Bdellovibrio bacteriovorus: one gene and its partner. Each later gene encodes a partner of the first gene's protein in a complex. Links are inferred from orthologs where the notes say so. Each region holds a gene or a part of one and is shown in the gene's direction. Other genes may lie near its edges. The genes, in order: trxB and trxA.

Evidence for each region.
Region 2: the proteins of trxB (region 1) and trxA are in contact, whole or in part, in a crystal structure (PDB 1F6M), measured with the Escherichia coli proteins. The link is inferred for Bdellovibrio bacteriovorus from one-to-one orthologs.

The regions. Positions count from the first base shown.
Region 1 is NZ_CP020946.1:3,443,879-3,458,544, reverse strand. What follows is about bases 6,084-9,055. They hold trxB (thioredoxin-disulfide reductase), read left to right. Parts: upstream 6,084-7,083; coding sequence 7,084-8,028; downstream 8,029-9,055. Other genes in these bases: B9G79_RS16495 (hypothetical protein), read left to right, coding at 8,715-9,055; B9G79_RS16500 (response regulator), read left to right, coding at 8,036-8,533; B9G79_RS16510 (2Fe-2S iron-sulfur cluster-binding protein), read right to left, coding at 6,689-6,976; B9G79_RS16515 (hypothetical protein), read left to right, coding at 6,377-6,685; trmB (tRNA (guanosine(46)-N7)-methyltransferase TrmB), read left to right, coding at 6,084-6,125. Outside these bases: speA (biosynthetic arginine decarboxylase), read right to left, coding at 1-401; leuS (leucine--tRNA ligase), read right to left, coding at 485-2,875; B9G79_RS16530 (GGDEF domain-containing response regulator), read left to right, coding at 3,378-4,376; B9G79_RS16525 (cation diffusion facilitator family transporter), read left to right, coding at 4,421-5,458; more of trmB, read left to right, coding at 5,427-6,083; more of B9G79_RS16495, read left to right, coding at 9,056-9,452; B9G79_RS16490 (S8 family peptidase), read left to right, coding at 9,439-11,172; B9G79_RS16485 (hypothetical protein), read right to left, coding at 11,169-12,299; B9G79_RS16480 (PilZ domain-containing protein), read right to left, coding at 12,545-13,402; B9G79_RS16475 (HAD family hydrolase), read right to left, coding at 13,498-14,160; B9G79_RS16470 (OmpA family protein), read right to left, coding at 14,187-14,666.
Region 2 is NZ_CP020946.1:1,433,585-1,448,079, forward strand. What follows is about bases 6,748-9,548. They hold trxA (thioredoxin), read left to right. Parts: upstream 6,748-7,885; coding sequence 7,886-8,212; downstream 8,213-9,548. Other genes in these bases: B9G79_RS06920 (hypothetical protein), read left to right, coding at 6,793-7,815; B9G79_RS06930 (hypothetical protein), read left to right, coding at 8,360-9,031; B9G79_RS06935 (hypothetical protein), read left to right, coding at 9,166-9,548. Also shown: B9G79_RS06885 (hypothetical protein), read left to right, coding at 1-204; B9G79_RS06890 (ComEC/Rec2 family competence protein), read right to left, coding at 214-942; B9G79_RS06895 (ComEC/Rec2 family competence protein), read right to left, coding at 939-1,841; B9G79_RS06900 (tetratricopeptide repeat protein), read left to right, coding at 2,173-2,700; B9G79_RS06905 (LysM peptidoglycan-binding domain-containing protein), read left to right, coding at 2,728-4,365; B9G79_RS06910 (DNA-processing protein DprA), read left to right, coding at 4,410-5,357; LPS export ABC transporter permease LptF, read right to left, coding at 5,530-6,633; more of B9G79_RS06935, read left to right, coding at 9,549-9,846; B9G79_RS06940 (iron-containing redox enzyme family protein), read left to right, coding at 9,877-10,524; B9G79_RS06945 (hypothetical protein), read right to left, coding at 10,595-11,155; B9G79_RS06950 (lytic transglycosylase domain-containing protein), read right to left, coding at 11,348-12,067; rod shape-determining protein RodA, read right to left, coding at 12,374-13,498; mrdA (penicillin-binding protein 2), read right to left, coding at 13,501-14,495. UniProt on the Escherichia coli protein: Participates in various redox reactions through the reversible oxidation of its active center dithiol to a disulfide and catalyzes dithiol-disulfide exchange reactions.

The DNA.
Region 1 (14,666 bases):
AGAACCACCAGAAGCTCAGGTTTGGAACCTGCTTCAAGACCCATGGAATAGTCTTTACCGTATTTCACCAGCTCCTGAACCAGGTGACGCTGTTGGTTTACCTTGATCGGGTAAACGCCACGATACTGGCCTTTGTAGCCATGATCAGCAAATGCTTTTTGGAAGCAGCCGTTCAAAAGCTCCACGCGGGATTTAATAATTTCCGGAAAACGAATCATGATGGGAACGCGGATACCGCGGTCCAAAAGATCTTGGGTCAGCTCATGCAGATCCACTGTCGGACCCGCGGCGCCCATCGGAGTGACAGCAACATTGCCTGCGCTGTTAATTCTGAAATAACCGTTGCCCCAGTTGTTGATCCCATAAAGCTCAGCGCTTTTTTCAGGACTCCAATTAGACATCTCTTCTGGCCCTCACGACTAGGGGGCCCGGATAAAGGACCCCATGTTGTTTTTCAGGGGTCCTTTTCGGTAAAAGAACCCAGTTATTTAACGATCAAGTTCAAAATTTTGCCGGCTTTGTAAATCACCTTGTCGGGATTCTTGTCGCCAAGCACAGCTGCCACTTGTGGAACGGCTTTCGCCGCCGCGACCGCTTCCTGTTCGGAAGCCGCCACGCCCAACTCGATCGTGCCGCGCATTTTTCCATTCACTTGCACGCCGATTGTCACAGTGTCGTCAGCGCACAGGGTGTTATCATATTTTGGCCAAGGAGCCAAAGAGCAAAGTCCCTGTCCGCCCATTTTTTCCCACAATTCTTCAGCCAAATGCGGGGCAAACGGAGCCAGAATCTGTACCAGCGGTTTCAGAGCCAAAACAGAGCGGCACTCCGCGCGGTAAAGTTCGTTCACCAGAATCATCATGGCGCTGATCGCCGTGTTAAAGCTCATGGACTCGATGTCCTCTGTGACTTTTTTGATGGTTTTGTGAACTAATTTCTCGATCTCCAAAGTCAAAGCGGCATCGGTCGCCACATATTTGCCGTCATCGCTGACAACAAGGCGGCCGATGCGATCCAGGAAGCGTTTTACGCCGTCAATACCGGTCGGAGACCAGGCCTTGTCTTTATCCAAAGGCCCCATAAAGCTGACGAAAGTTCGAACAGCATCTGAACCGTGTGTCTGGCCGATTTCCTGAGCTGGGATCACGTTGCCACGGGATTTGGACATTTTTTCACCGTCGGGTCCCAAAACCATGCCCTGGTGGGCCAGTTTTTGGAATGGTTCATCATGGGTCACAAGACCGCAATCAAAAAGAACCTTCATCCAGAAGCGGGAATACAGCAAGTGACCGACAGTGTGTTCAGGACCGCCCACGTACAGATCCACTGGCATCCAGTACTTTTCAGCTTCCGCACTGAACGGAGCTGCATCATTGTTTGGATCGATATAGCGCAGGAAGTACCAGGAAGATCCGGCAGCTCCCGGCATGGTGTCGGTTTCGCGTCGGCCTTCTTTGTTGCCGTCCATGTACTTCACCCATTCCGCGTTGCGGGCCAGTGGAGCTTCTCCGGTGTCGGCGGGTTCATAGTCCGCCACTTCCGGCAATACGACAGGAAGCTCGTTCACGGGAACGCCGCGGGAACCGTCGGCAAAGTGTACGATCGGGAACGGCTCGCCCCAATAGCGCTGACGGCTGAACAGCCAGTCGCGCAGCTTGTACTGAACTTCGCGAACGCCCAATTTGTTTTCTTCCAGATAAGCCAGCATTTTTTTGATGGCGTCGGCTTTATTCAGGCCGTTCAGGAATTCAGAGTTGATCATGACGCTGTCGCCTTCAAATGGCAGTTGGTCACTTTCAAGCACGGTTTTAATTGGAATGTTGAATTTGGTCGCAAACTCGAAGTCACGCGCATCGTGACCAGGAACGGCCATGATTGCACCGGTGCCGTAATCCATCAGGACATAGTCGGCAATCCAGATCTCGATCTTTTCGCCCGTGATCGGGTGGATGGCGTGAGCCCCCGTGAAGACGCCGGTTTTTTCAGTCGTCGCCTTGCGGTCGACTTCTGATTTTTTCGCCGTGGCGGCAATGTATTCTTCCACCGCCGTGTGCTGCGGCTGGGAGGTGATCTTTTTGACCAGCGGATTTTCCGGAGCCATCACCATGAAGGTCACACCGTACAATGTGTCCGGACGAGTGGTGAAGACTTCAAAGCTGTCCTGTTCGCCATGAACCTGGAAGGTGACGCGCGCGCCTTCGGACTTTCCAATCCAGTTGCGCTGCGCCTCTTTGGTTCTTTCCGGCCAGTCGACTTTGTCCAGGTCATTCAACAGGCGTTCGGCATAGTCGGTGATTTTAAGCATCCACTGTTTCATCGGCACGCGGATGACCGGGTGACCGCCGCGCTCTGATTTTCCGTCGATGACTTCGTCATTGGCCAGAACGGTTTTCAAAGCCGGGCACCAGTTGACCGGAACTTCCTTCTGGTAAGCCAGGCCGCGCTCATACAGTTTCAGGAAAATGAACTGAGTCCATTTGTAGTAGTTAGGCTCACAAGTGGAGATTTCGCGGCTCCAGTCAAAGCTGAACCCAAAGGACTGCAGAGTTGTGCGGAAGCTTTCGATTGCTTTTTTGGTCGTGATGGCAGGATGGATCCCGGTCTGGATGGCAAACTGCTCAGCCGGCAGACCAAAGGCATCGTATCCCATCGGGTGAAGAACGTTGAACCCCTTGGCGCGTTTGTAACGGGAAATGATATCGGCCGGAGTGTAAGAGGCCATATGCCCAACATGCAAACCGGAGCCCGATGGATAGGGGAACATATCCAGCGCATAATATTTTGGTTTCACACTGTTTGTCTCAGCCTGAAACGCCTTGGCGTCCGCCCACTTTTTCTGCCATTTTTTCTCGTACTCGGTGAAGTTCAAACTCATAAAAACATCCTTCAAAATTCAAAGAAAAACACCACAACCATAAATAGCCAAAATCCCCAGACAATTCAACGAATAAGACCCCCTTAGCGCCCACATCAGACCCTTCCACAAAACACAGAAAATGTAAGAAAGTCTCCCCCGCCCAAAGTCCACAAAATCCCGAATGCCATCCACATTGTTTTAGATTCCCAATACTTCGCGCACGGGCGCACCAACAAGGTCCTGATCGAGGAAGGAGGGCTGGGGGGCTGGGTTCCGCCGCAAGTTCCGCAGGTCCGGGGGTAATCGTGGAACGCAATAGCTCCCGACGAGCCAAAGGGCTAGTAAGGAAGAAAAAAACCACCCGAGCGAGGACTGTTCGAAGCGCCGGAGCCCAGCCCCCAGCCCGGCTCCCACGGAGGCAGGATTAAAGTTTGGTAGTCTGGTCTTATGATTAGAAAATTGTCTAAATAATTCCCGGAATTAACCGATGAGTAGGGCAGAAGTTACACTGGTATGTAAGATGAGTTTTGAAGTAAGCCCTAAACAACCAAAAAGTCGCCGTATTCTAGTAATCGACGACGATAAGGATAGCCTGGAAATTCTCCTGGAGCCTTTGCGCTGGGAGGGCTACGACGCGCGCGGTGTGACCACCGAATCTGAAGCGCACAAGCTGATCGAATCCTGGATTCCTCACATTGTCATTTTGGACTGGATGGCGCCTTCCATGGCGGGTTTGCGGGTTTTGAAATCCGTGCGTGAGCGTCTGTCTCACGTTTCCTGCGTGTTTGTGTCGGAAAACTCCAGCACTGAAGCTATCATCGAGGCTCTGGACTCGGGTGCGGATGACTACATCGTAAAACCATTTGTGCCGCTGGAGCTTCTGGCGCGCATTCGCTCACAGTTGCGTATTCGCGATTTGCACGAGCAACTGCTTTTCGCCAACGAGAAACTCAAAGAGCTTGTTGATACCGATGACCTGACGGGTCTGTACAACATGCGTTCGCTGTATCAACGTCTGGACTTCGAGATGGAGCGCGGTCGTCGCTTCCACCGTGATGTCTGTGTCGTGATGATGGATATGGACTATTTCAAAACCGTCAATGACGGGCATGACCATCTGTTCGGAAGCTATGTGCTGTCCGAAGTGGGTAAGATCATTCGCGCCAACACACGCAATATTGATATTCCGGCCCGCTATGGTGGGGATGAATTCCTGATGGTGCTGACAGAGACCAATCATGCCGGTGCCATGTACTTCTGCGAGCGCCTGCGTGAAAACATCGAAAAGACCACTTTCCGCAATGGTGAGGACTCAATGAAGCTGACGGCCTCTTTGGGCTTTGCCATTACGATCCCGGGTGAAAACATCAGTGCCCGTGAGCTGGTCCGTCGTGCCGACCACGCTTTATATGAAGCCAAACGGGCCGGGCGCAACCAGGTGGCTCATTACAAACTGGATGCCGCTCCTGTGGTGGAAATCAAATCTGCCATTCATAAGCGCCGTAAGGCTGCTGGCTAATTAGTCGTTGACCTCGCCCGGGGTATCTAAGAAAACGCTCTTATATGCAAAGTTCTATTTCATCTGCTGAAAAAATCCGTAATCGTGCCGCGTGGATTTCTGCCATTGCCAGTGTCGTGATATTCACCATGAAGGTGGTGGCCTATCGCCTTACCAGCTCGACCGCCGTGCTGTCTGATGCATTGGAAAGTATCGTGAACGTCATAGCCGCCATCGTGGCGCTGTTTGTGATTCGTTTCGCCGCTCAGCCCGCGGATGAGGATCATCCCTATGGGCACGGCAAGGCCGAGTATTTCTCGTCAGCGTTTGAAGGCGGTATGATCTTTTTTGCCGCCATCATGATTATCGCCGAAGCCGCCAAAGCGTTGATTTATCATGAACCCACTCAGAAGCTGGAGATGGGTTTGTTGATCGTGGGCGGAGCCGCCCTGGTGAATCTGGCTTTGGGTTTGTATTTGAAGCGCGTGGGGACGACTCATCAGTCGGATGCCCTGAAGGCCAGTGGGGCCCATGTGCTGTCGGACGTTCTGACCACCGCCGGAGTGATGGTTGGTCTGGGGCTGGTTTTGCTGACCGGAATTCAGTGGCTGGATCCGGTGATTGCGATGCTGGTGGGTTTGCAACTGGCTTATTCAGGATTTAAAATTGTGCGCGAATCTTTGGGTGGCCTGATGGACCAGCAGGATATGGCGTCACTCGAGCTTCTGGCCAGTGCGCTGGAGAAAAATCGTGTGCCTGGTGTGATCAATATTCACCATCTGCGCGTGATTCGCTCTGGCCGATTCCATCACGTGGATGCCCATATGGTGGTGCCGGAATATTGGGATGTTTCTCAGGTTCACGCCATGACCAGTGATTATGAGGCTGCGGTGGTAAAGGATTATGAGTTTGACGGGGAGCTGGCTTTCCATGTGGATCCTTGTAAAAAATCCTACTGTGACAGCTGTGAGGTGCCTCAGTGCCCGATTCGTTTGCAGCCTTTCCGCCACCGGCCGGACTTCTCTGTGAAAAGCTTGACCGACGACCCGGCTCCGACTAATCAAGGGACCCATGACAGATCAGGCTCTAAGAAGACAAATTAATATCACCAAAGACCTTCCCAACCAGAATGCCTACACCCTGGCGTTGAACGGCGAATATGCGCATGTGGCTTTCGATGAGCTGCGTGCTCCGCTGAACAAGGGCAAATGGCGTTCGGACGTTTTTAAAGCTGATGCTGGCATGCCGATGGACGTGGAAGTGGGCACCGGGAACGGGACTTACTTTGCTCATCACGCCAAAACCCATTCTGACCGCCTGTTGGTGGGCCTTGAGCTGAAATACAAACCTTTGATTCAGTCCATCCGTCGCGCGGTGAATGCTGGCTGCAAAAATGCGGCGATCACGCGTTTCCACGCTTTCAACATTGATCATCTTTTTGCTGAGGGCGAGATCGACAACGTCTATATCCATTTCCCGGATCCATGGACGTCCCCGAAAAAGCCGAAGAACCGTTTCGTGTGCAAAGATAATCTGGAGCTTTTGTACCGTCTGCAAAAGCCGGGTTCTTTCATCAATTTCAAAACCGATTCTTTGGTGTATTTCCTGTGGGCGATGGATGAAATCCGTCAGTCTCCGTACAAGATCATTTTTGAAACTCAGGATCTGCACAATTCAGAAATGAAAGATCAGAACTTCGAAACGGCTTTTGAGAAAATCTTCCTGCGTGAAGGGATCAAAATCAATTTCGTCAGACTGCAGAAGGTCTAGCGGTCGGTGAAAAGGGCCCGCCTGCTGCGTTGTCGGGCCTTTTGCTTCTCTCCGACGTGCTTGGAGCACGCCTCCGTTTCGCAAAAGAACCTCCGCCTTGCATTCGAACCCTTTTGACCGACCTTGATTCCCGGCTTTTTGGGAGGGCTTTACTGCGTGAATCGCACTTTGGGCTGGTGTTGGGTGGCAGAAGTCCTCGTTTTAAATTTCCTTGGGGTATACTGAGAGAGTTTTGGGAACAGGGGGATTCTATGGCATCCTTTCTTCGTTTTTCCTTATTCTTCATTGGTGTATTTTTCTTTTTTGGATTAGAGCCGATTCTTGGTGCGATCACTCGTGAAACTGATTTTGTGACTCCGGCAGAGCCAGCCACGGTTCTACGCAGCTCTGTGATTCCCTGTTATGGACGAAATCAATCCGGTATTGGGCGCAAAACCAATATGTCCCGGGTTGAAGGGGAGCGCTGCTCGGTTCCGCAGCCGGTGGAAGCCCGTCGTCTGGATCGCCCGGATCACGAAGTGGATGATCCCGGCAAGGAATTTAAACACCGTGAACTGTAAGATTCACCAATATGTCGCGTCGACCGTGATGTTGCCCTGAATGCGGGTCTGGCAGCTGATGCGAACATCCGAAGAAAGCCCGTTTTTTTCGCGCAGAAAATTTTCTGTGTCGTTTTCAGCAGATAGATTCTCTTTGCCTTCCACAATAATGATTTTGCACTTTGCGCAAACGCCGTCGCCATCACAACTGGAAGCCACGGGAAGGCCCGCATCCAGTAGCGCCATCATCAGGACGGTGTCAGCAGGAACCTCTACGGCAGGCATGTTCTTTTTAAAAGAAATCACGGGCATAGCCCATTGTAGCTGACGCAGTCCAAAACGTGCAAAGAACTAATGAAAACGGGGCTATTTGTGGTAGCCTTGATCCGTTATTGTCCCGACCAATTGTGAGGTAATCTATGACTCAGGATCAAAAAGTTGAAAACGTCATCATCATCGGTTCCGGCCCTGCAGGCCTGACTTCCGCTATTTATACTTCCCGCGCCAATCTGGAGCCTTTGATGATTGAAGGTGAAGAGGCCGGCGGTCAGTTGATGACCACGACCGAAGTTGAAAACTTCCCAGGCTTTGACCACGGGATCACGGGTCCGGACCTGATCACAGTCATGAGAAAACAGGCCGAAAGATTCGGCACTCGTTTCATCACTCGCAATGTGACGAAGGTGGATTTCTCCCAGCGTCCGTTCAAAGTGTGGATCGGTGACAAACTTCACTTGGCAAAATCCATTATCATTTCCACTGGCGCCAGCGCCAAGTATCTGGGTCTGCCTTCTGAAAAAGTTTACGCCAACCGTGGTGTTTCTGCGTGTGCAACTTGTGACGGTGCCTTCTTCCGCAATCAGGAAATCGGCGTTGTTGGCGGTGGTGACACAGCGATGGAAGAAGCGCAGTTCCTGACTCGCTTTGCCAGCAAGGTGTACCTGATTCACAGACGTGACCACTTCCGTGCCTCCAAAATCATGGTTGATCGTGCGCTTAAGAACCCAAAAATCGAAGTGCTTTACAACACCGAGGTGACCGAGGTTCTGGGTGACGGCAAGGGTATGACCGGTGCGAAAATCAAAGGCACTGTTGATGGCGCTGTCAAAGAACTTCCGATCACAGGTCTATTCCTGGCCATTGGCCATAAGCCGAACACCGACCTTTTCAAAGGTGTTTTGGATATGAATGAGACAGGCTATTTGATCACCCAGCCCAACACCACGTATACTAATATTCCAGGTGTCTTTGCGGCGGGAGACGTGCAAGATCACGTATATCGTCAGGCGATCACGGCAGCCGGTACAGGTTGTATGGCGGCGATCGATGCTGAAAGATGGCTGGAAGCCCAGGAAGCTCACTAAGGAAGATATGAAGGACAAAAGAATCAACACCAAGGATTTGATCGAAAAGATCGAAAAGATGACCAAGGCCCGCATCGCTTCTCAGGAAGTGGTGCCTTTGGATCAGTTCCGCGAAGCCAAGAAAAAGCTGGATCCAAAAATCATTCTTGTGATCGAGGATGACGAAACCATGCGCCTGGCGATGAAAAGAATCCTTGAGAGTGAAGGTTATGTGACGAAGCTTGCGGCCGATGGCACTGAGCTTTCGACAGTGCTGGATGATCACTCGGTGGATCTGATTCTGATGGACGTGGGACTGCCTTGGATCAACGGTTTTGAACTGGCGCAACTTCTGAAAGAGCACCGCGATCTGAAAAAAATCCCGCTGGTGTTCGTGTCCGGCAAAGCTTCCGAAGAAGACATGAAAAAGGCCTTTGAGATCGGCGCTGATGACTACATCAAAAAGCCATTCGACGTTGAAAAGCTGAAAAAAACCGTGGAAACGCTTTTGAAGCTGAATCCGTAATCGAAACCAAACTGATTGAATAAAATATGGACCCCTCAGCGAGTGATTGCTGAGGGGTTTTTTATTACAGACCAAAGTTCTGTCTCAAAACGGGAACACAGTCTGTTTCCATACTTTCCCAATACTTCTTGCAGAAAATAGTGAACGTGGCCCCCCTTTTAGCGATAGAATTAAAGGACTCATGGCACGTAAACACGTCATCATCTTACTTATTGTAATCACAGCGGTTGTTGCGCTTTCGCTGTTCCTTAAAAAGGATCAGGAGCCGACTTTGGCGGAATCCTTGAAAGAGGCCGTCGATGTTGTTGAATCCTCTGAAGACCGTTTAAGCGAAGAAGACATCGCCATGCAGTCCCCGGGCGCGCAAATGCAGGTGACCGAGATCCCTTCGCACGGCCAGAATCAGGCGGAAGAATCACGTCGTTTACTGGAGCCAAAAAGAAAGCAGACCGTTTTGCCAAAACCGGATGATCGCCGTCTGGCGCAGTCATCTGTTTTGTCCGGCACTTCCTGGAAAGTGTGGGAGGGTGTGGCCGCCTATCCGCAGTCTGCGGGCAAACGCAGTGCTTACTTGGCTGAAATCAACGGTTACTATCTGGTCGAAGAAGACGGCTTCCGTGGCGATGACCGTCACTTCTCGGCATCACAGCCCCTGGCCGTTTACAACGAGCGCAAAGGGATTGCGGGCGTTGTGACGGGCACCATTCAGATCACTGTGAATGAAGGTGTGAATATCGATTCTCTGATTCAGGAATATGACCTAAAGGTTGTGGGTTCGATGCCGGAAGCGAATATGTATTTTGTGACCTCGGCACAGGACACATTCAATTTGTCCTCTTTGAAAGAACGTTTAAGCAGTGAACCTGGTATCAGTCAGGCCCAACTGGAAATTTTGAGCAGGAAGTATGAAAAGTTTTAGTCCTAAAGCCAAAATGCTGATGGGCCTTGCGGTGATAGCTGCTATCACGGGGACTTTATTTACTAACTGCGCGAAAAACAGCTTCACGGCAGTTGGTGAAGAACTGGCCGGTACGGGCGCGGACCCTTTGTTAGGTTACGCCTGGCATATCAATAACACCGGACAAAAAGTTTTTGCCGCCGATGCCGGGACCGCCGGTGTGGATTTGAATCTGTTGCAGACATGGACGGCGGGGCTTACTGGAAACGGAATCAAAATTGTGATTTCCGATGACGGTGTTCAGGATGCCCATCCGGATTTGAAGGACAACTTCCTGTATGGGGTTTCCAAGAATTATCACAACGCAGCTCCGTACACCTCCAGCAATGCGCCTCCAAGTTCTTCCGATGACAATCACGGCACATCCGTGGCGGGTCTGGCGGCGGCCGTCGGCGATAACGGCGTGGGCAGCAAGGGTGTTGCTTACAAAGCCAAACTGCTGGCTTATAACTTCCTGTCCACGGGTGTTTCGCAAACCTACAGTCGCATGGCCGAGCAACTGAGTGGTGGTTATGACGTTTACAACATGAGCTGGGGGAACTCGCAGAATTATCTGCCGGATCCTGTGGCCGCCTGGGAAACAGCATTGCTGAACGGGGTGCTCAATGGTCGCAGTGGCAAAGGTTCCATCTATGTAAAGTCTGCCGGCAATGACTTCCTGGTGGAATGCAAAGGCTCGACGGACACTTACTGCATCGGTAACTCGAATCTGGATCCGGACAACAGCACGCCTTACACAATTCTGGTGACGGCTTTAAATTCTACGGGTGATGCGGCTTCGTATTCTTCTGTTGGTTCGAATGTGTGGATTTCGTCCTTCGGGGGAGAGTCCGGCGATGATTCTCCGGCGATGGTGACCACCGACCGCACCGGTTGCAGCGCAGGTTATGCTCAGACCAGTATCTCTGGCAAAGTGGAGTTCGAACGGGGTAGCAACGGAAACAGCAATTGCAATTACACGACGACTTTCAACGGAACTTCTTCGGCGGCTCCGGTTTTGACGGGGGCGATTGCGCTGCTTCTGGAGGCAAATCCGAATTTAAACTGGCGTGATGTGAAATACATTCTGGCGAAAACGGCAGTGCAGGTTCGTCCGAACTCTGGCGCCATCAGTAATCATCCTTTGCGAAATTATCCGGGGAACTCTGCCAAGAATGTGATTTTGCCATCAGGTGCGGTCTGGGAAAATGCGTGGGTCACCAACAGTGCGGGATTCAAATTCCATAACTGGTATGGATTTGGCCGGGTGAATGTGGACGCCGCTGTTTCGTTGGCAAAAAATTATACCTCGACATTCACCACCAGCCTTTCCAGCACGGCCTGGATTGAAAACACCACACGCGTCGCAATTCCTGATTACAGCGCAACCGGCGTCAGCAACACCGTGACGGTGACAGACAATTTGCGCATCGAAGGGGTTCGTATCCGCTTGAAGGTGGATCATGACCGGGTGGGTGATCTGGGCGTGGAACTGACGTCGCCGTCCGGGACTAAAAGCATGATTTTGAATATGCGAAATTCTTTGTTGGGTCAGGTTGATTTTGACAACGAAGTTTTCCTGAGCAACGCCTTCTTCCAGGAACGTTCCAACGGCACCTGGACGATCAAGGTCATTGATGGGGGTTCGACCTTCAATGGCGATCTGGTCAGTTGGGGCGTTCAGATTATCGGAACGCCTTAATTTCCAATAAACATGGATGAAATGCAGCGGGTTTCAAGATTCCCGCTGTAATACGACGTGGAGCCTACACGGGTGAAGGTCTTTGTCGTGCTGTCATAGGTGAACTTTTCAATGTTGTACGGAATATTTCCGGTCGTGAAGTTCGTGGTCACGGCACCGCCCGTGGCGACATACAGATGCCCCTCTACTTCGTCATAGACCATCGCTGAAGCCCCGTAGATCACACTTGGAACCTCATAGGCATTCACCGGATCTGAAATGGTGTTGGCGGTTTCATCGACCTCATAAGTGTAAATAGAATTCAGCATGGAGCCTGAGATCCCCGCATACGCAACCGCAATGCGCCCGGAATCAGGCATATACACTGAAGCGGTCGGATAAGCCGTCAAGGCAGGTCCTGATTGTGCCGCCAGACATCCTGTCGTTCCATTCCAGCCGGTCAGTCCATTCATGATGCCGATGCGGTTGTTGGCACTGGAGGCATTCTGGGAATGAGTGTAAATGATGTTGTAACCGGCGGCATTGGAAGACGTTGGATAGGTCGCAAGGGACGTGATGTTGGTGGCCGAAGCACTGCAAGATCCACCGGGTCCCTGAACCCAGGCATTGGTGCCTGTTCCGGTTTCGCGGGATTTACCGGTGTCCAGTTTCTCAATGGCGGTCGTGCGGCTGATCAAAAGACCATCGACGACGGAAAGCAAATAGCGAGCGGCCGATTGTAATGCGCCGATAGGGGCCGTTGCGGAGGTGTTGTTATAGAAAGTCTGTCTTTCGCCAAGCAGGTCTTTTTTGATCAGCTCGATGCGACGTTGTCCGGTGTGCTCAAGCAACGCCAGCAGATGTTCATCGTCGTGATCCACAATGCTGACCGGGGTGGTGCCCGGAGTATCCAGGACGGAAGAAAAATCGGCGATGCGCCCTTCGTACTGGGCAGTTTCAAGGCCGATGCGGAAGATCACATTGGAGGAAGTCGTCGCACTGTAAGTGGTGTTGCCGGTGCCGGAATAGCAGGCGCCACTTGCGATGTACAGATAGCGGGGTTTGGAAGCTTCTTCCAATTCTTTCTGACAACCCGTCAGCAGACCTAGTGTGGTCCCCATCACAACAACGTACTTCAGTGTACTCATAAAGACTCCTTGATGGATTTCTCAAAATTAGATATCGGTTTTGTGTTAAAGAGTCTTGACGGTGATGTGAGAAAACTGGCCTCGATGTTTCATTAAGAGGCTTTAACACAATAATTATTCTGAAAATTTGAAAGATAATTAAGGAGCAAACAATTCAGCTTCGCAATTTATACGACGATAGTCGTGAATGGGCGCAGATGCGCAGTCCTGCGAAACAGCATTTTTTGATAGAGTATAGAGTAAGATTAGCCGGCGCTGCGACGAACTTGATCCTGATAAGCTACGTAAGCTTTCAGCAAAGCATCCAGACGCAATGTCATGGTGACATCCTGTTCGATGAACATCAAACGGCGAGGGTCTGCCAGGTCACCCACGATTTTGGCGCGGAAGAGCAGGCGGGCTTTGGATGGATCCGGTTCAAATGGATTTACGATAATCAAATCGAAAGGCTTATTCAGGAAGTCTCTTGGGATTTCGTCTTCAAGCATGGTCCCGCTTAAAGAGATGTCCTTGGAATAAGTGCGGAACGAACGAACCTTGGAAACCAGCACGACTTCAATTTTGAAATTGTGTCGGGGATCGCGACGACGGTCAGAACCCTTCGGCTCTGACTTGGCTTGTGCTTGTGGCACTTCTTCGGGTTCGTCGTTTTTCTTCTTGGGCTTTGGCATGTCGGATTTGTCTTTGCGGATCTTGGCCAGATCCAGATCATCTCCGTTGAAATCTTTTTGGTGATAGCCGCCGAGTTCACGGTGCTTCAGCGGAATGTCGCCCACAACCACTTGGGTGTAGGGACTGTCAGCACCCCCATTGGTGGCCGGCGCATTCTTGGTCGCCGTCAGGGTGTTTTCATTTTCACCTGGAAGAGAAGGCATACCGCCTGGCTTCGGAGGCTGAACGATAACGAAATAGTTCTGATCAGATTCCAGGAAGTCCTTGATAGACAACCAGCTTTCCCAGCCCGGTGTCCACAGGAAGAATTTGGCATGAGCATGTTCGGGAATGGACAGGATCGACACTTGAGCTTGCACAACAGACATAGGCTTTGTCTGCGTCTTCGCCTCGGCATCATAAATGATCCAGATTTTACCTTGGGTCTTCATTCCACTCCTCAAACTAATTCCTATAGAAGTTATCGGAGTTTTTTGGTTAATCCTTTACACTGCTCCCACGAATGGGACTAAGGTCCAGCACGTTCTCAGGCCCGGACTGAGATTCTTTCAACCAGAGCTGAGAGATCCTGATAGTGTTCCAAAACGGCCAGCGGTTCGTACTTTTCCAGAAGGGGAGTTGCCGTATAACCAAAGCCGATGGCAATGGAGGCCACGCCGGCTTTTTGGGCGGAAACCATATCCGGAATGCCATCGCCGATCATCAGGGTGTTCCCCGGCAGACGGCCGGCCAGCTTCATCATGGTTCTTAAAGGAAGCGGGCTGGGCTTTCGTTCTTCAAGTGTATCAGCACCAAAAACATTCACCCATGGATACTTGTCCAGACCCAGATGTTTCAAAATGACCTTGGCGGGAATTTCATTTTTATTGGTGATGATACCCATAGGCCCCTGATAGCGGGACAGGAAGTCTTCCACACCAGGATAGATGCGGGTTTTTTGCAGCATCTCTTCTTCGTAGGTTTTCAGGAACTCCATTTCCAGAGCGATGATGTCGGCGGGTTCCAGTGAGTCGTCTTTAAATAAATCGGCGATAAGCTTTTTAATGCCTTCGCCGATGTGTGCGATGATCAGTTCATCGCTTAAGGTGGGTTTGGAATGGTTTGCCAAAGTGCGATTGACGGCCACGATAATATCCGGGGCCGAGTCAATCAAAGTGCCGTCAAGATCAAAGACAAGAAGTGGATTCATAAGCCACTATCTTGCCGTTTCTGACGTTATTCGACAATCTCAAAGTCCACGCGACGATCCCGCGCCATTTGAGAGGACGTTCCCAGGCTTTCACGGGCTACGGCCCCCTTGCCGATGGTTTCAAGCTTATCCTCGGACACTCCGCGAGACACCAGATAGTCGCGCACGCGCATCGCACGGGCTTCTGACAGGCGCAGGTTGCGATCAGCATCGCCTTGAGGGTCCGTCAGACCAGAGATGCGAATTTTCTCATAAGAGTTCGAGGTCTTCTTCAACTCGCTGGCAATTTCATCCAAAGCCCGGCGGCTGGAGGCGTTGAGTTCGGAACTTCCGACATTGAATCGAATGTTCTGGGAAAGAGTTGAGAACTTGGTTGATTTTCTTAAGTCACCCGCGGCTCCGGAAAGGGCTGAGTCAGGACCGCGATTGCCACGCTGGCCAATGACGTTTTCATCCTCTTTTTTGGATTTGCTGGAACATGCACCCAGGGCGAACACCAGGGTCAA
Region 2 (14,495 bases), 2.0 Mb from region 1 along the record:
GATGATCAGGCCATGCACGAGGTGCAACTGATTCAGGAACTTCAAGAGGACTTTGTGGTTGAACCTATTTCGGGCGGCAGTCGCATTTCATGCCCTCGCGGCACCCAGCTTATCAACAAGTACTGCTGGGATCGCGCGAAGAATGTCTTCAATAAATGTGGAGTCATCTGTAAAAAGATCGGCGACGAACACTCCGGTCAGTAACAGACGGAATCATTTCGCCGTACGTTGTTCCAACCAAAGATTCCCCCAGTCTTCAGTTTTGAGCAGGGGGATCTTTTTCTGATGCAATCTTGCCACCACCGTTGGGTGAGGATGGCGATAGCGGGGCCAGCGGGCCGAGGCGATGCTCAGACGTAACTTTGGCAGTGAATCCAAGAGCTCTTCGGATGTGCTTGTCTTGCTGCCGTGGTGGCCCAACAACAGCACTTCAGCAGAGCTGATCCATGTGCGTGTTCTCCATATCAGCTCTTGTGATCTTGGAGAATCTCCGGGCAGCAGCACGGGGCCCGAGCGCAGGATGTGGCTTTCAGCATTGCTGTCTTTATTAAGTGCCGGAGTCCACACCGGCAGATCCTTTTGCAAACAAAGCGGCAGAGCGCGTATCAGCTTTTCTTTATAGCGCGAAGACTTCCCCAGCGGCGGCAAAGCCAGGCATAGTCCCTGAAGCTGTTTCAGTTGAAATGTCTTGGACAAAGCCCCGATATGATCCCAGTCCCAGTGGGACAGGAACACCTGATTTTCTTTGTCGGCGCAGGCAAAGTGAATGCGCTTCCACGGAAAGAATTCTCCACCCATGTCAAAGTGGCGACAGCGTAAGGCCGTGACCTCGCTGACCCATTGTCCCTGACCGACATTCCACACGACATAATAGTGGCCGCTCAAAGCGTGTTTCACGGGCGAGGCGCTGAAAAGAATCAACAGAAAGAAAAACAGACTCATCGTGAATCCCGGCCCTGCCATAAATGCAAACGCAAGAAATGCATGATCACCTGCCAAAACACGATCCACCACCACAGTGCGGCCACAGATGGGGGGCGGGTTTTGTGCATCACGATGGGCTCCGATAAAAACGCCAAGGTCTGGCGGAAAAATTCCATCACTGCGTCAAATACGAAAACGCCGGACGGTAAAAGAGTCACGAAGAACGCGAGCGGCAGCAGCGCATAGCTGACAACCGGGGCCAGCAGCAGATTATAAATCAGACTCAAAGGATGCAGACTGCCCAGTCCCCATAAAGGTGCGCTCATAAAGACAAAGATGCCGACTTGGGAAAGCAGCAGGCGGGGCAGGGGTGGCTTCACCCGCAGTAAACTTCCCCAGCACAGCGCCAAGGCGGCGCACCAGCTCATCAGCAGGGATAGGGAATCCCACCATGTCGGAAAAAGCGAGAGGGTGATTAGACCCGCTGCCAGCACCCCCAGATCGGGCGGCAGGTGCAGGCGAAAATGCTTCAGACTGTGGCGGGTGATCAGAGCTAAAAGTGCCCGCACTGCGGGTGGTTGCCAGCCCACGATCAGTGAATAAAAGCCCAGGAACAGGATTCTTACAAAGAGTGGAATTCGCAGAATGCTTAAGAGTTCATCAAGCAAAATCAGGTGAGATCCCGAAATAACAAAGATGTGAATCAGTGATGTGCGCTGCAGATTTTTTTGCAATTCGGCGTCTGTGATTTTTTCACCACAAAGAAGTGATGCTAAGGACTGCTGTTCTAGTGAATTCTTTGGCAGAAAATGAACACACTTTTCCTGAAATTTCTGTGACAGATGTGTTGTGTTTGTCAGCAAAACATCGGGAGCGGCAATGCTTAAGCAAAGGGCAAGGCTTAGAAGAATGATCATGGTTCTAAGCACTCATGGTTCTAAGCACTTAGCAATTTTCATAACGCAGTGGATTTCTAAAATAGTCTGTTATTGGGTCCGCGCGTCTTCGGGGGACGGATTTTAAGATCTGAAATTCGAGAGCATAATTACAGGGCATTAATACTATTAAAGCTAACAATATTATATATTTAACTGCTGCTTAAGATCCGTGCAAATCGCTGAAAGCCTTGAAAATAAATAGGTCTAAGGTCTAGCATTACAATAACTCAACATTTTATGTGGATAACTCCTGCTTGTTTGCACTTCTCAAGGCGTGTCATACTAGTAAAAGATCAAGAGGTGTCGATAGATGAAGCAACTTAGACTATTAGCAGCAACGGTCCTTTTAAGCCTGCCTTTGGCCTCGTTCGCCAAACCAGCCACCAGCAATGCAAAGAGCTCTTCGCGCGACCTGAGCCAGGAAGCTTTGCTTGTCGAACTGACGGGGAAAGACCTTTCGAAAGAAAGTGACATCGGTCTTTATGCTGAAATGGTAAGCGCCTATCAGAACAATGATGAAATCGCCTTTAAGAGCCGCCTGCAAAGCCTTCTGTCGCGCTATCCACAAAGCCCTTACGCCGACAATGCCTTGTTCGTAGCGGGTCGTATGGCCGTGGATAACGGTAATTACGCAGAAGCGATCAAGTACTTTGCGCAAATCGAAAAGCAATATCCGCGCAGCAACAAAGTCGCTGCAGCCAAATTTGCCAAAGCCATGACCTATAAAAAAATGAATCTGCCTGAGTTTTCTCGCAAAGCCCTGCTGGATGTCCGCTCCCGTTACCCGGGCAGCCCGGAATCTTTCCGTGCAGATGCTGAGTTGAAAATTCTGAAATAAAAAATCACGGCAAGGATGCAAAGAGTGATGAACAAGAAGTTCTCCGTAATGATGGCCCTGATCCTGACGGCAATGCTGGCACAGGCGCAAGACAACCCACCGGATGCGACCTGGGAGTCGGATCCACTTGACGTGCTGGAAAGCCAGCAGCAGGAAGTGGTTGAGCCGAGCGTGCCTGAGTTTAAGGAAATTGACGAGCCTGGTGCAGATGTCCCGGCACCTCCGGCTCCGGAGGTGGCAAGCCCTGAGCCAACAACAGAGGACGTCGCTCCATCCGCACCGGCCCCGGAAACCCAGACAATGGAAACCTTCAGTCCGGCACCGGGCACTGGCGCCGTGGGGTCTGAACCCGATTACGCGCGTGAGGCGGAATTCCATCGCATCTACAAAAACTACAATGAACAACCCACTTCCGTAGAGCTGTGGGAAAAAGCCGTCGGCAATCGCGAGGCGGAAATCTATCAGGTGCAGAAAGGCGACACGCTGTGGGGGATCTCCACAACGTTCTTCGGTGATCCGAATTTCTGGCCGAAAATTTGGTCTTTGAACAACGGCGCGGTTTTGAATCCGCACGAAATTGATCCGAAGATGAATATTCAGTTCTTCCCTGGAACGGCGGATGAAGCGCCGACTCTGGATCTGGCGGCGGCTGATACTGCGGGCAAAGCGGATGGCACTGTGGTGACGGACGTGAAGCCGGAAGCGGGAGCCAAGGGTGATGCCGTGGTGTTGCCGCGTGGAAAAAAACGTGCTCCGCTGCTGAAGAATCTTCCCAATAGTCTGCCATCCTATCGCATGGGCGCGATGAATGACCCGAAGGTGGAACTTCAGATTGAGCTGCCGAAAAACCAGTTCCCTATTGCTCCTGAGTATCTGGAATACTATCTGGCGGACGCTCCGGTTCAGGGGGTTGGTCGTGTGACGGCTACTGAAATGGATATGAAGACGGCTGGTGAGTTCCAGTACATCTATGTGCGCTTGGACAGCAATGGCGGCAAAGACTTTGTGGCCCAGAAAAACCTGACTATGGTGAAAGACCCTTTGGTGAAAGACCGTCAGGGGCAAATGGTCGAGCTGCAGGGTGAAATCGAAGTTCTGGAAAAAGTGAACGACCAGCAGAATATCTACCGCGCGATTGTGAAAAAAGCCATTCAGCCGGTGGACGTGGGCGCGATCCTGACGCCAGGAAAACTGCCGATGATTGATCCAACGCCGTCGGGGCTGGTGTCCGGCGTGGGGGCAAAAATCATGGGCGGGCAGTTCGATAAAAAGCGCAACATCTTTGGTAACAGCACTCTGGTGTTCCTGGATGGTGGTTCTGCTTCGGGGCTGCAGGAAGGCCAGACGCTGTCGGTGTTTGCGGATGAGCGTGTACGCAACAAGAAAAACGAAGCGGTGATGAATGACCGCGTGGTGGGCTCGGTGAAGATCGTGCGTGTGTCGCCAAACTTTGCCACCGCATACGTGATCAAAGCTTCCGACAACATCCTGGTGGGCGACTATGTCGGCAAGCCGGTGGTTCAGGCCATGCGTGAAGCTCCGGTGGTTGAAGCTCCGGCCAAGGTGGATGAGGATTTTGAAAAGGAATTTGAAGATGCACCGAGCACTCCGGCAGAAGCTCCGTCGCCGGATGGCGGACTGGATGATTCCGATCTTGATTTTTAAGACCCTTTCAAAAAGGCTCTGCAAATTGCAGGGCCTTTTTTCTTATGAACGATCTTTATTCCATTTCGCAAATTTTAAAAAGTCACCCGCTGTACGCCGTTGAGCGCGACGGGGTTCACGCCCTTTATCTTGAGCTGGCCCGTGCCGGAAGGCTTGCGGCCGATCAGGTGCTGGCCGAACTTCGCCCCCGGTTTCCGGATCTGGCCGACGCCCTGGTGAAAAACCATGAGCTGTTCAAAAAACACTGCGAGGAAAGTCTGCAACTGAAAATGCAGGGGGTGAACTTTGTCGTCTATGGCGAAGTGTTGTACCCGGAACTGTGCTATCAGATGGCGGATCCGCCGCTGACCCTGAGCTATCGTGGTTCGCCCGCGTGGTTGAATGCCAAAACCCTGTCGGTGGTGGGCAGTCGGGAGCCGGCGGCGGATTCCCTGTTGTGGATGGAAAAAGAGCTGGGAGCTTTTTGCGAGCAGGAAAGGCCTTGCATCATCAGCGGCGGTGCCCGCGGTGTCGATCAAAAGGCCCACAGTGTGGCTTTGCGCAAGTTCTGCCCGACGGTGGTGGTGCTGCCATCCGGTTTGGGTGAAGTTTATCCCGCCAACTTGAAAGAGTGGATGGGGCTTGTGATTGAGCAGGGTGGTTGTTTCTTAAGTGAATATGATCATCAGCAAAAAATGCACAAACATCTCTTCCATCATCGCAACCGCCTGATCGCCGCGTTGGGGCGGGCCAGTCTGCTGGTGGAAGCCCGTCGTCGCAGTGGAACGCTGATCACCGCCCATCAGGCCGCGCAGATCGGACGACCGGTTTGGGTGGTTCCAGGTCATCCTTTGGATCCGCATTTTCAAGGCGCTCTGGATTTGTTAATGGACGGTGCGCAGGCGGTTCGCGATGCCCAAGACTTGCTCATGTTTTTCCATTCGGAAAATGCTGGTGAACAAATATCACCAGCAGGGGTAGGTGAGACAGTTGAGTCGCAACACTACCTGTAGTGGGGTTGCTAAGTGACCAAAATGCTTGGGAAAAAAATGAAATGATCTAAAAAAACCTTTTGCAAGCTCTTGGTATTGCCCCTACCATTTGAAGTAAGGGAGGGGCGATGTGGTCAGGGACGACCGTGGTAGTAAGGATGCTACTGCATCGCTCTATTTTTCAAGCCCGATCTTAGTTCCAGTTTCTTCTTAAAGTTTCCACACCCAAAGCAGCAAAAAGAACGTTCGGTGTCCAGATCGCAAGCGCCGCTGGTAAAGCACCACTGCGTGCCGCACCTTCTGCAGCCACGTACAAAATCCAATAGAAGATGATGATCCCAATACAAAGAATCATGCCTCCGGCTTTGGCGGCACGGCGGTTGGTGGTTGTTCCCAAGCCCACGCCGATCATCGCAAAGACGATACAAAGTACCGAGATGGCCCAGCGTTTGTGATACTCGCTTTGCAGAGTGCGACGGACTTCTTTGTCTTTGATGTCCTCTTTCAGGCGGTTGCGGACTTCTTCCAAAGTCAAAGAGGGTGGTGACTTGGCTTTTTCCTCGATGTTCTGTGGTTCCGAGAAGCGCACATCATAGGTGTCAAAGCTGATTTTGGTATGGGTTTTGGCCTGACGGTGGATTTCACCCTGATTCAGTTGCAGCAAAATCTCATGTCCCGGACGTGTGGGATCCGGAACAATTTCGCCGGCCTTGGCAATGATGGTCAAAGGCACGTCGCCGTTTTTCTCGTCATAGATAAAAACTTTTTTCAGCAGACCCTTGTCGGTGTTGACCTCGTTGGCGTAAATGACCATGTCAAAGAAGCCTTCGGCAAAGGTGCCTTCCTTGATGATGGCAGCGGCCTTGGTGTTGGCCAGACGGGAATAAAGAACCTCGAACTGACGATTGCCCCAGGGCGCGATGTTGAAGGACATCTGCGCGGAAATAACACCCACCAAAGTGGCCAGAACCAGGGCGGGCAGCAGCAAAGTGCCCATTGGCAGGCCCGAGGCTTTCATGGCCACGATCTCAGAATCCTGGCTGAGACGTCCATAGGTCAATAGAACCGAGAACAGCAAAGCCATCGGGAACAGAATCGGCAGCATGGAGATAATGACGTAACCAATGATTTCAGCGATGGTTTTCATGGCCACGCCATGGACCAGGGCAAATTCGGTCAAACGCAGAACCTGGAACATCAAAATAATGGAGACGAACACCAGTAATCCCAAAATAAAACTCGGGAGCATCTCAAAGAAAATGTACTGCGCGGCTTTTTTTCCGTTAAAAATACTCAAATCTGGTCTCCGTTTTGGTCGCCCCTGGGTCTCAGTGTCAGTCGCCGGGGGCTCCGTGTGTTGAACCTATTCTAGAGCGCCTTGGGCCCAAGGTCATCGCGCCCATTGTCCAGAAGAAGCCTTATTGACCCATGACTCTGCTTATCTGACAATAGAACTATGAACAAGATTCTTTTGGTTTACGAGGATTATGCTGACTTGATGTCTGTTGAAGGCACTTTGAAAAAGGTGGGCTTTGATGTCATCGGTCTGTCCAGCGAATACGCTGTGGCTGAGCAAATGCTGGCATTCAATCCGGATCTTGTTGTCGGTGCGGGGAAGGGCGGTAAAGTCAGCTCGCTGGGCGTGGGGAAACGTCTGAAAGAAATGACCCGCTGGCAGGGAAAATCCGTGCTTATTTTCCCGGCAAACTTTAAGCCCAATCCTCAGGATCTGATTAAGATCCGCGTCGACATGGTGCTGGAGTCTCCGGTGGCGCCGGTGCGCCTGGTGCAAGTGATCGGTCGCATGCTCGGGCATGATGAGGCCGTGCTGCTGGAGCGCCTGAACAAAGCCATGCACGTGGAAAGCCCGCAAAAGTCCGGGACCACGGTGGCAGGGGGCGGAAAGTTTTCTCCGGAAGAAGAAGCGATCTTTATCAAGGGCTCCACGGAAGAAGTTGAAGCCAACAGCGATCCGTCTTTGCGCACGGAAAGAATTGATGAAAACTCTGAAGGCCAGCTTGTAACTGATGAAGAGCAAAGGGAAAAGCCAACCTTCCGCTTTGGTGATCGAATGGCGGCAGCAGATGCTGAGCGCGGTGCGGCAGCGGAGGCGGCATCGGATTTTCCGGATGTCGATCTGAAGGCATTTGAACGAGAGCTTTTGGGTGGCGGGGCACCAGAGGTTGAAAAAGTCGAAGTTCCACTGCCGGGGACAGGCCTGGGGAATGAAGAAGACGAGCAGGCCCAGTTGATTGCACGCGCTCAAGAGAACTTGAAAAACGCTGATAAAGCACTTCAAGAAAAGATGGCTAAGTATGCGAAGCTTGTGGAAGATGTGAAGGTCTCTCCGAATAGCACCGTGACTCGGGTTGAGGCGCGTCGACGCCAAAAGGCCCTGGAAGCTGACTGGGATAGTCAAAACATCAACGAACTCGATAAGTTGCGCCAAGAGTTCACCAAAGCCCTCTTTAAAAAGTAATTGATCCTCACCGGGCTTGACGATAAGGTTTCCGTGATCACATTGAGTGTAGATATTACGGAGGCCATTCATGGGCACATTTACTAAAGCAGTTACAGACACGTCTTTCGATGCAGAAGTTCTAAACTCTTCGACTCCAGTACTGGTAGATTTCTGGGCCGAGTGGTGTGGACCTTGCCGTGCTTTGGCTCCTAAGCTTGAAGAAGTTGCACAGGAGTTGGGTGCGAAAGTGAAAATCGTAAAAGTGAACGTGGATGAGAATCCAAGCGTTCCTGGCAAATACGGCATCCGCGGTATCCCTGCGATGTTGTTGTTCAAAGGCGGCAGCGAAGTGGGCCAATTGGTTGGCAACCACCCGAAAGACGCTATTCTTGAATTCCTGAACAAAAACGTTTAATCGCGTCCCTGTTTAGAATTATTAGAAGTAGGTAAAGAAGGCTCCCAATGGGGGCCTTTTTTTGTTTGAATTGGACAAGAGTCCGGCGTTTCACTATGATACTTCACAGAACCCCAAACAATGTTTGTTGGGCCGACCGAGGATATCATGTACCCAGGAATTTACGTTAAAGACAGTGAACACGAAGTTCTGAACGAAGAGTTCAAGACGATCACCATGGATATTTCCCTGATGCTGAAAGCTGAAGGTAAAACCGTGCGCCCGTATGTTCCGGGTCTTCCGTATTTTTCCCGTTTGCCTCTGGATAAGAAAAGAGACGCCGTTGAAAAAGTGCGCTTCTATCAGGAGCTGTGTCATTCCCAGTTGGCTGAAGGCTACAAAATCAACGACAGTCTTTCTTTCACCTGGAAGGCATTCCGTCGTCTGGGGCTGGTGCCAAGTTCTGATCTGTTCAATCATATTCAGAACGAGGATATCATCGAGATCTATTCCAAAGAACACGTTCAGTTGTTCCGCAATTTCAATTTCTTTGACTGCTGCTCTTACACTCTTGAAGAACTGAACACCTATGAGTGGTGGTCTTTGTTTGAAAGAGAAGAAGCCGTCACCCAGAAAATCATCGATGCCTGCAATCTGGTGTTCAATGGTGAAGTGGATGGCACATTTGTTCCGGATGTTCCTGTTCATCAACTGCGCGAAGCCCGTTCGGCAGAGCGTTTGACGATGAACTGCGAAATTCGCAGAATGGCTCCGGTTTACCGCAACAAGCGCCCGGACTGTGTGATCGTTCTTGAGAAAGTTGAAATGATCCGCAACTGATTTTTTTTGCAATGTGATTTTTTGAGAAACACAGCACACAAGTCACAGGTTCTCAGAATCAAACGTCTTAAATTAGTAAACACTATCAAGTTCACAACTGGAACATCCGAAACACTCTGCCGGAAGGAGAGTGTATGGGTAAGTTTCAGTATCACCTTTTCAATCCACGCGAGTTGAATCCCGAAACAGTAAAATTAAGCAACGACGTCTACGAAGTATGGAGGCGGGTCTATTCAGAGGTGCTGGGTAAAGTCGGCGAACCTTTGAATCCGGATGATTTTCATCGCAATGACATTGTTGTCTGCCTGACCGACAACGGAAAAGTTTTCGGTTTCCATTTGTACAGCGCCTTTGATCTGCGCTCGGACGCCCTTCGTGACCACCATTATATGAAAGCCTTTGATCAGGCGATTATCGACAAATTCAAAAGCCGTGGCATCAATACTTTGATGAGCATGGAGTACCTGACAGTGATTCCCGAATACCGTTCGCGCAATGCCGAGGTGAACTGGGCCGAAATCATCATCGCGCTGGGAAGCAAGGTGATGGAAGCTTCGCCATGGGACTGCTGGGTGGGCACAGCCCGCAAGGATCTGCACGTCCGGCGCAAAGCGGAAAAAAGCGGAACCGCCTATTTTGGCAGTGTGATGAAGATGAACTATGAGTGTGAAATCCTGATGACGGCAAAAGGGGAGGTTGTGCCTCTTCCGGATCCGAAGTCCAATGACCTGGTGGAAAGCCTGTGGGCCGATAAAAGATCCCACGTGACCTGTCTGCGTGAAGTTCGCAGAAACAATCTTAAAATTGCAGCTTAATGGTTTTATTAAACCTGAAAAGAGAGACACATGCCTAACAATAAGAACGTTAACGATGAACTGATGACCCTTCTGAGTTCCTCCAAAAAGCAGATCGAAGCTTTTCCGTGGGAGGACAAAAATGCCTATTCTGCCTGGGTGTCGCAGACATTCTATTTTGCCCGTCACACCACGCGGCTGCTGGCGATGGCTGGTGCGCGCACACCATTTGGAGCGCCCGAGTTTCATAATCGCTTCCTGGCTCACTGTGCAGAGGAAAAAGGGCACGACAAGCTGCTGGTGAATGATCTGAAAACTCTGGGAAGCAAAATGGAAGAGTGGCCGGAGATGCCAGGCACCTGCGCCCTTTATCAGACCCAGTACTATTATATCGAACATCATTCGCCGATGGCTTTCTTTGGTTACATTCTGGGGCTGGAGGCGCTGGCGGCGCACTTTGGTGATTACATGAATAAACGCATTGAAAAGGCCTGGGGGCCGAAAGCCGCACATTTCATCCGCGTGCATGCTGAAGAGGACGTGGGACATACGGAAGAGGCTCTGAGCAAGATCGCCTCGTTGCCACCAGATGATCAGGTGGTGGTGATGCAGAACCTGCGGCAGACCTTGAGCTATTATGAACAGATGCTGAACGAATGCCGCGAGATATCCCGGGCCCGGGGGCGCAACGCCGCTTAAAGCGCGCAGAAAACAAAAAAGCCGGAGGAACACTCCGGCTTTTTTTTATTAGAGAAGAGAGAAATCAGAACTATTTGAAGCGAGCGGCAACCACGTCACAGATATTACCCTGCATCAGGGAAGCGCCACGATAGATTGTCGCATCCAGAACTGTCGGGTCCTTCAGTGTCTGCTGACGAAGAGTTTCGCAGTCGGATTCGTAGTTTTTGCAGATGCCACCGCTGTTTTCGTTTTCACAAACCCAGTAAAGGCTCTTTACTTTTTCGCCCACGATTTTCACATCCGCGATTTCAGAGTGAAGCTCGATAGAGCATCTGATTTTGGCGTGACCATTCTGATCCAGATCGCCGGCAACCCAACTGAAGGTGAAGTTTTTGTATTTAAGGTCAATCGCGCGCTGGGAGCCGATCACACGCTGGCGCTGTTCCAGATTATCGAAGAACTTCTCACAACGGGAACCCAGCTCATCAACAGTGCCTTTGCGGGACCACTGCAAAACGCGTTTAGAGGGCTTTCCAGCGATGCAGGACGTGCCTTCCTCGTTACAGCCAATGCCAGTGTAATAAGGGGCTGCTTGGCCAATACTGCTTAATAGGAACAGGGCCACCAGGGCCGTCAGACTCTTTTTCATATGGTTTTCTCCTGATGGGAGGAAACCTTGCGATAACTGTTCCAATGCGAGAAACCATTAAATAGTGGTAGAAGCCGGTGGGCTGTCAGAAACGCAAAAAAGGGGACAATCTTTGGCAACCTTAGCAGCCTATGGATTGAACCCCTGGTGAGGCGCTCGCTGTTCGAATTTGCGAGCGGGAACAGGATTGTCTTACAGAGCAGCCACGGTGTGTGGATTCTTGGAATTGATGTTGGAATAAAGAACGCTGTAGTTCTTCATTACTCTTGAGTTGTACTCTGCCGGTTTCACGTTTTTAGCCAGCAGACGGCGCACATTTGTCGGACCCATGTTATAGGCACTGACATACTTCATCGCCTTCTTGTCGAACTTCGCACGCAGATAGTTCATGTAAGCCATGCCGATCTTGATGTTCGCAGACGGGCTTTGCAAAGTCTTTTTACCGTTGAAAGGCAGGTCAAATTTTTTCGCGATCCATTCCGCCGTGTCGGGTTTGATTTGCATCAGACCAATTTCGCCGTGACGGCCGACAACCAGGGGATTGAATTTGGATTCCGTCTTGATCACCGCAAGAACAAACACCGGATCCATACCGTATTTGGCGCTTTCAGAAATCACCGTGCGGGCAATGGCGCGTGCCTGGCCTTTGAACTTTGCCGGCAGGTGAGTTTGCACTTTGGAAAGAATGGCTTCGTTCAAAGCCTTTTGGCCTTCGATTTTCTGGGCGTCACTGCCTTTATAGCCGCCACCCAGCAGTTCTTTCGCGTGAGAAACACGTGAAGCTTCGTTCACGCTTTCCATCGCTGGCACCTCAGGGCGCTGCCACTGGGTGAAAGAGAAGTTGTTAAATAGAACCGACGTGAGCGATGCGGTGACAAAGGCGATTCCGATTTTGAGATGTTTCGTTTTCATATCCGCGTCCTCCTGTTACAGAGGTATAGTTCAAGGGCCATGCCGAGTGGCCAGGTGTGCGGAATCTTTCAGGTCTTGCTTTGAAGCACCTTTTAAACGGAATCAATTGAGTCTGGCAAAGGGGGGTGTCAATCAAAGTATGAACACTGTCTGATTAGTGGTTAGTCGATCTGGGATAAATTCTGAGAATGAGACAGTCACTGAGAGACAGGGCCGGGCTGTGCCCGGACTCAGGGGAATCATCAAAATAAAAAAAGCTCTGAAGGGGTGCTTCAGAGCTTTTTTGTTTCTTTGATTTTGGAATTTCTAGAACAGATATCTGCGGTAGGCGACGCTGGAAACCAATCCCAAGCCTGCCATGGTGGTCAGCATGCTGGAACCACCGTAAGACAGCAGTGGTAAAGGAACCCCTACGATCGGCAGCAGTCCAATCACCATTCCGATGTTCACAAACATGTGCCAGAAGATGTAACAAAGGACTCCCACGGTTAACAACGCTCCGAATTTGTCGCGGGCGTTCGAAGCGATACGGATTCCGGTGATGAACAGGAAGCAGAACAAACCCACCACGGCGATGGAGCCCACGAACCCGTGTTCTTCGCTAAGAACAGAATAAATAAAGTCCGTGTGACGTTCCGGCAGGAACTCCAGTTGGGACTGGGTGCCCTTCATAAAGCCTTTTCCGAAGAAGCGGCCGGAACCCACGGCGATTTTTGACTGGATGCTGTTGTAACCGGTGCCGCGTGGGTCACTGGTCGGGGACAGGAACGTCAAAACGCGGTTTTTCTGATAATCATGCAAAACGAATTTCCAGGCGATCGGAATCGCGATGATTCCCAGGGCGATGATCGTTGCCAGAATGGTTTTGCGGATTTTTGCAAAGATCAGCATGGATCCGCCGATCGCGGCCAGCATCATCGCGGTTCCCAAGTCCGGCTGCTCAACAACCAGACCAAACGGAATCAGAAGGGCTGTCAAAGGCAGCGCCAGTTCCTTCAGGCCCATGCCTGAGCCGTGGGTGCTGCGAGTGGCAAGGATCTTGGCCATCAGCATGATTAACGCCAGTTTCATGGTTTCAGAAGGCTGATAACGGAAGAAACCCAAATCAATCCAGCGCTGCGCCCCCAAGGCGACCTTACCGAAGAAGGTCACATACAAAATCGCGCCCAGATTCAGGACATAGGCAATCAGGGCAATTCTGGTGACGATGGAATAATCAACAATGGTCACAACCAAAAAAACCGTCCAGCCCACGATCAACCACATGATCTGGGAAATGAACAGGGATGCCACGTCCTGAGTGGTCGGGCCGTGGGTCGCACTCCAAAGATTGATCAGGCCGATCACATTCAGGGCCAGGATCACGATGATCAGATTGATGTCTAATTTTTTGAAGAGGGTTCTTTCTTCAACATGCAAAGAGGTAAACACTCTTATTCTCCTTCAACTTCCGGTCCGGCGGCCGGTGCTTGCGCACGTTTTCCACCGGTGGCTTTCAACGCCGCTTCGATCACTTCAGGGTGATATTTCATGAAATAAGCTTCAACAATGTCGCGAACAATCGGGGCCGCACCGGAGCTTCCGTGGCACGAGTGTTCTGCCAAAGCGGCGATGGTGATTTCCGGATTGTCTGCCGGAGCAAACGCAATGAACCAACCATGGTGACGCATGTGAATCGGACGGCTTTCGCACTTCGCATAGATCTGATCCGCCGAGAAGCCCATAACCTGTGCTGTCCCGGTTTTACCGGCCATTTGCACGCCCGGAACCTTGTAGCGCTTCGCAGTTCCGCGCTCGCCATTGGCCACACGGCGCATGCCCTCTTTGACGGTTTTAAACGTTTCTGCAGAGATCTTCACACCATTAGGCTGAGTCTGTTGCAGATCACGAACCACCTGAGGGAAGTTTTCGCGCAGGACTTTTCCGTCCTGGTCGATGATCTTGCGAAGCAGGAACGGTTTTACAACTTTACCCTCGGTGCCGATCGCATTGTAGGCAATCGCCATGGAAAGCGGAGTCACGTTCACGAAACCCTGACCGATCGCTGTGGAAAGGTTTTCCCCCGGCTGCCACTCTTCGCCGACAGTGGATTTTTTCCAAGCCGAGTTTGGCATGGTTCCGGAAACCTCACGCGCCAGCTCGATACCGGTTTTCTGACCGATGCCCAGCAGACTGATATAGTCGAACATTTTATCAACGCCCAACGCGATACCCATCTTATAGAAGAACACGTTGGAGGATCGTTCCAAAGCTTCAAACACCGTGATGTTACCGTGACCGCCTTTTAAGTGGTCATGATAAGGACGACGGCCGAAGTAGAACACACCCGGAGCCGACACAATCGTCGTCGGAGTGATCACTTTTTCCTGCAAAGCGGGAACTGCCACCAAAGGTTTGAAAGTCGAACCCGGGGCATTGTGATCCTGGA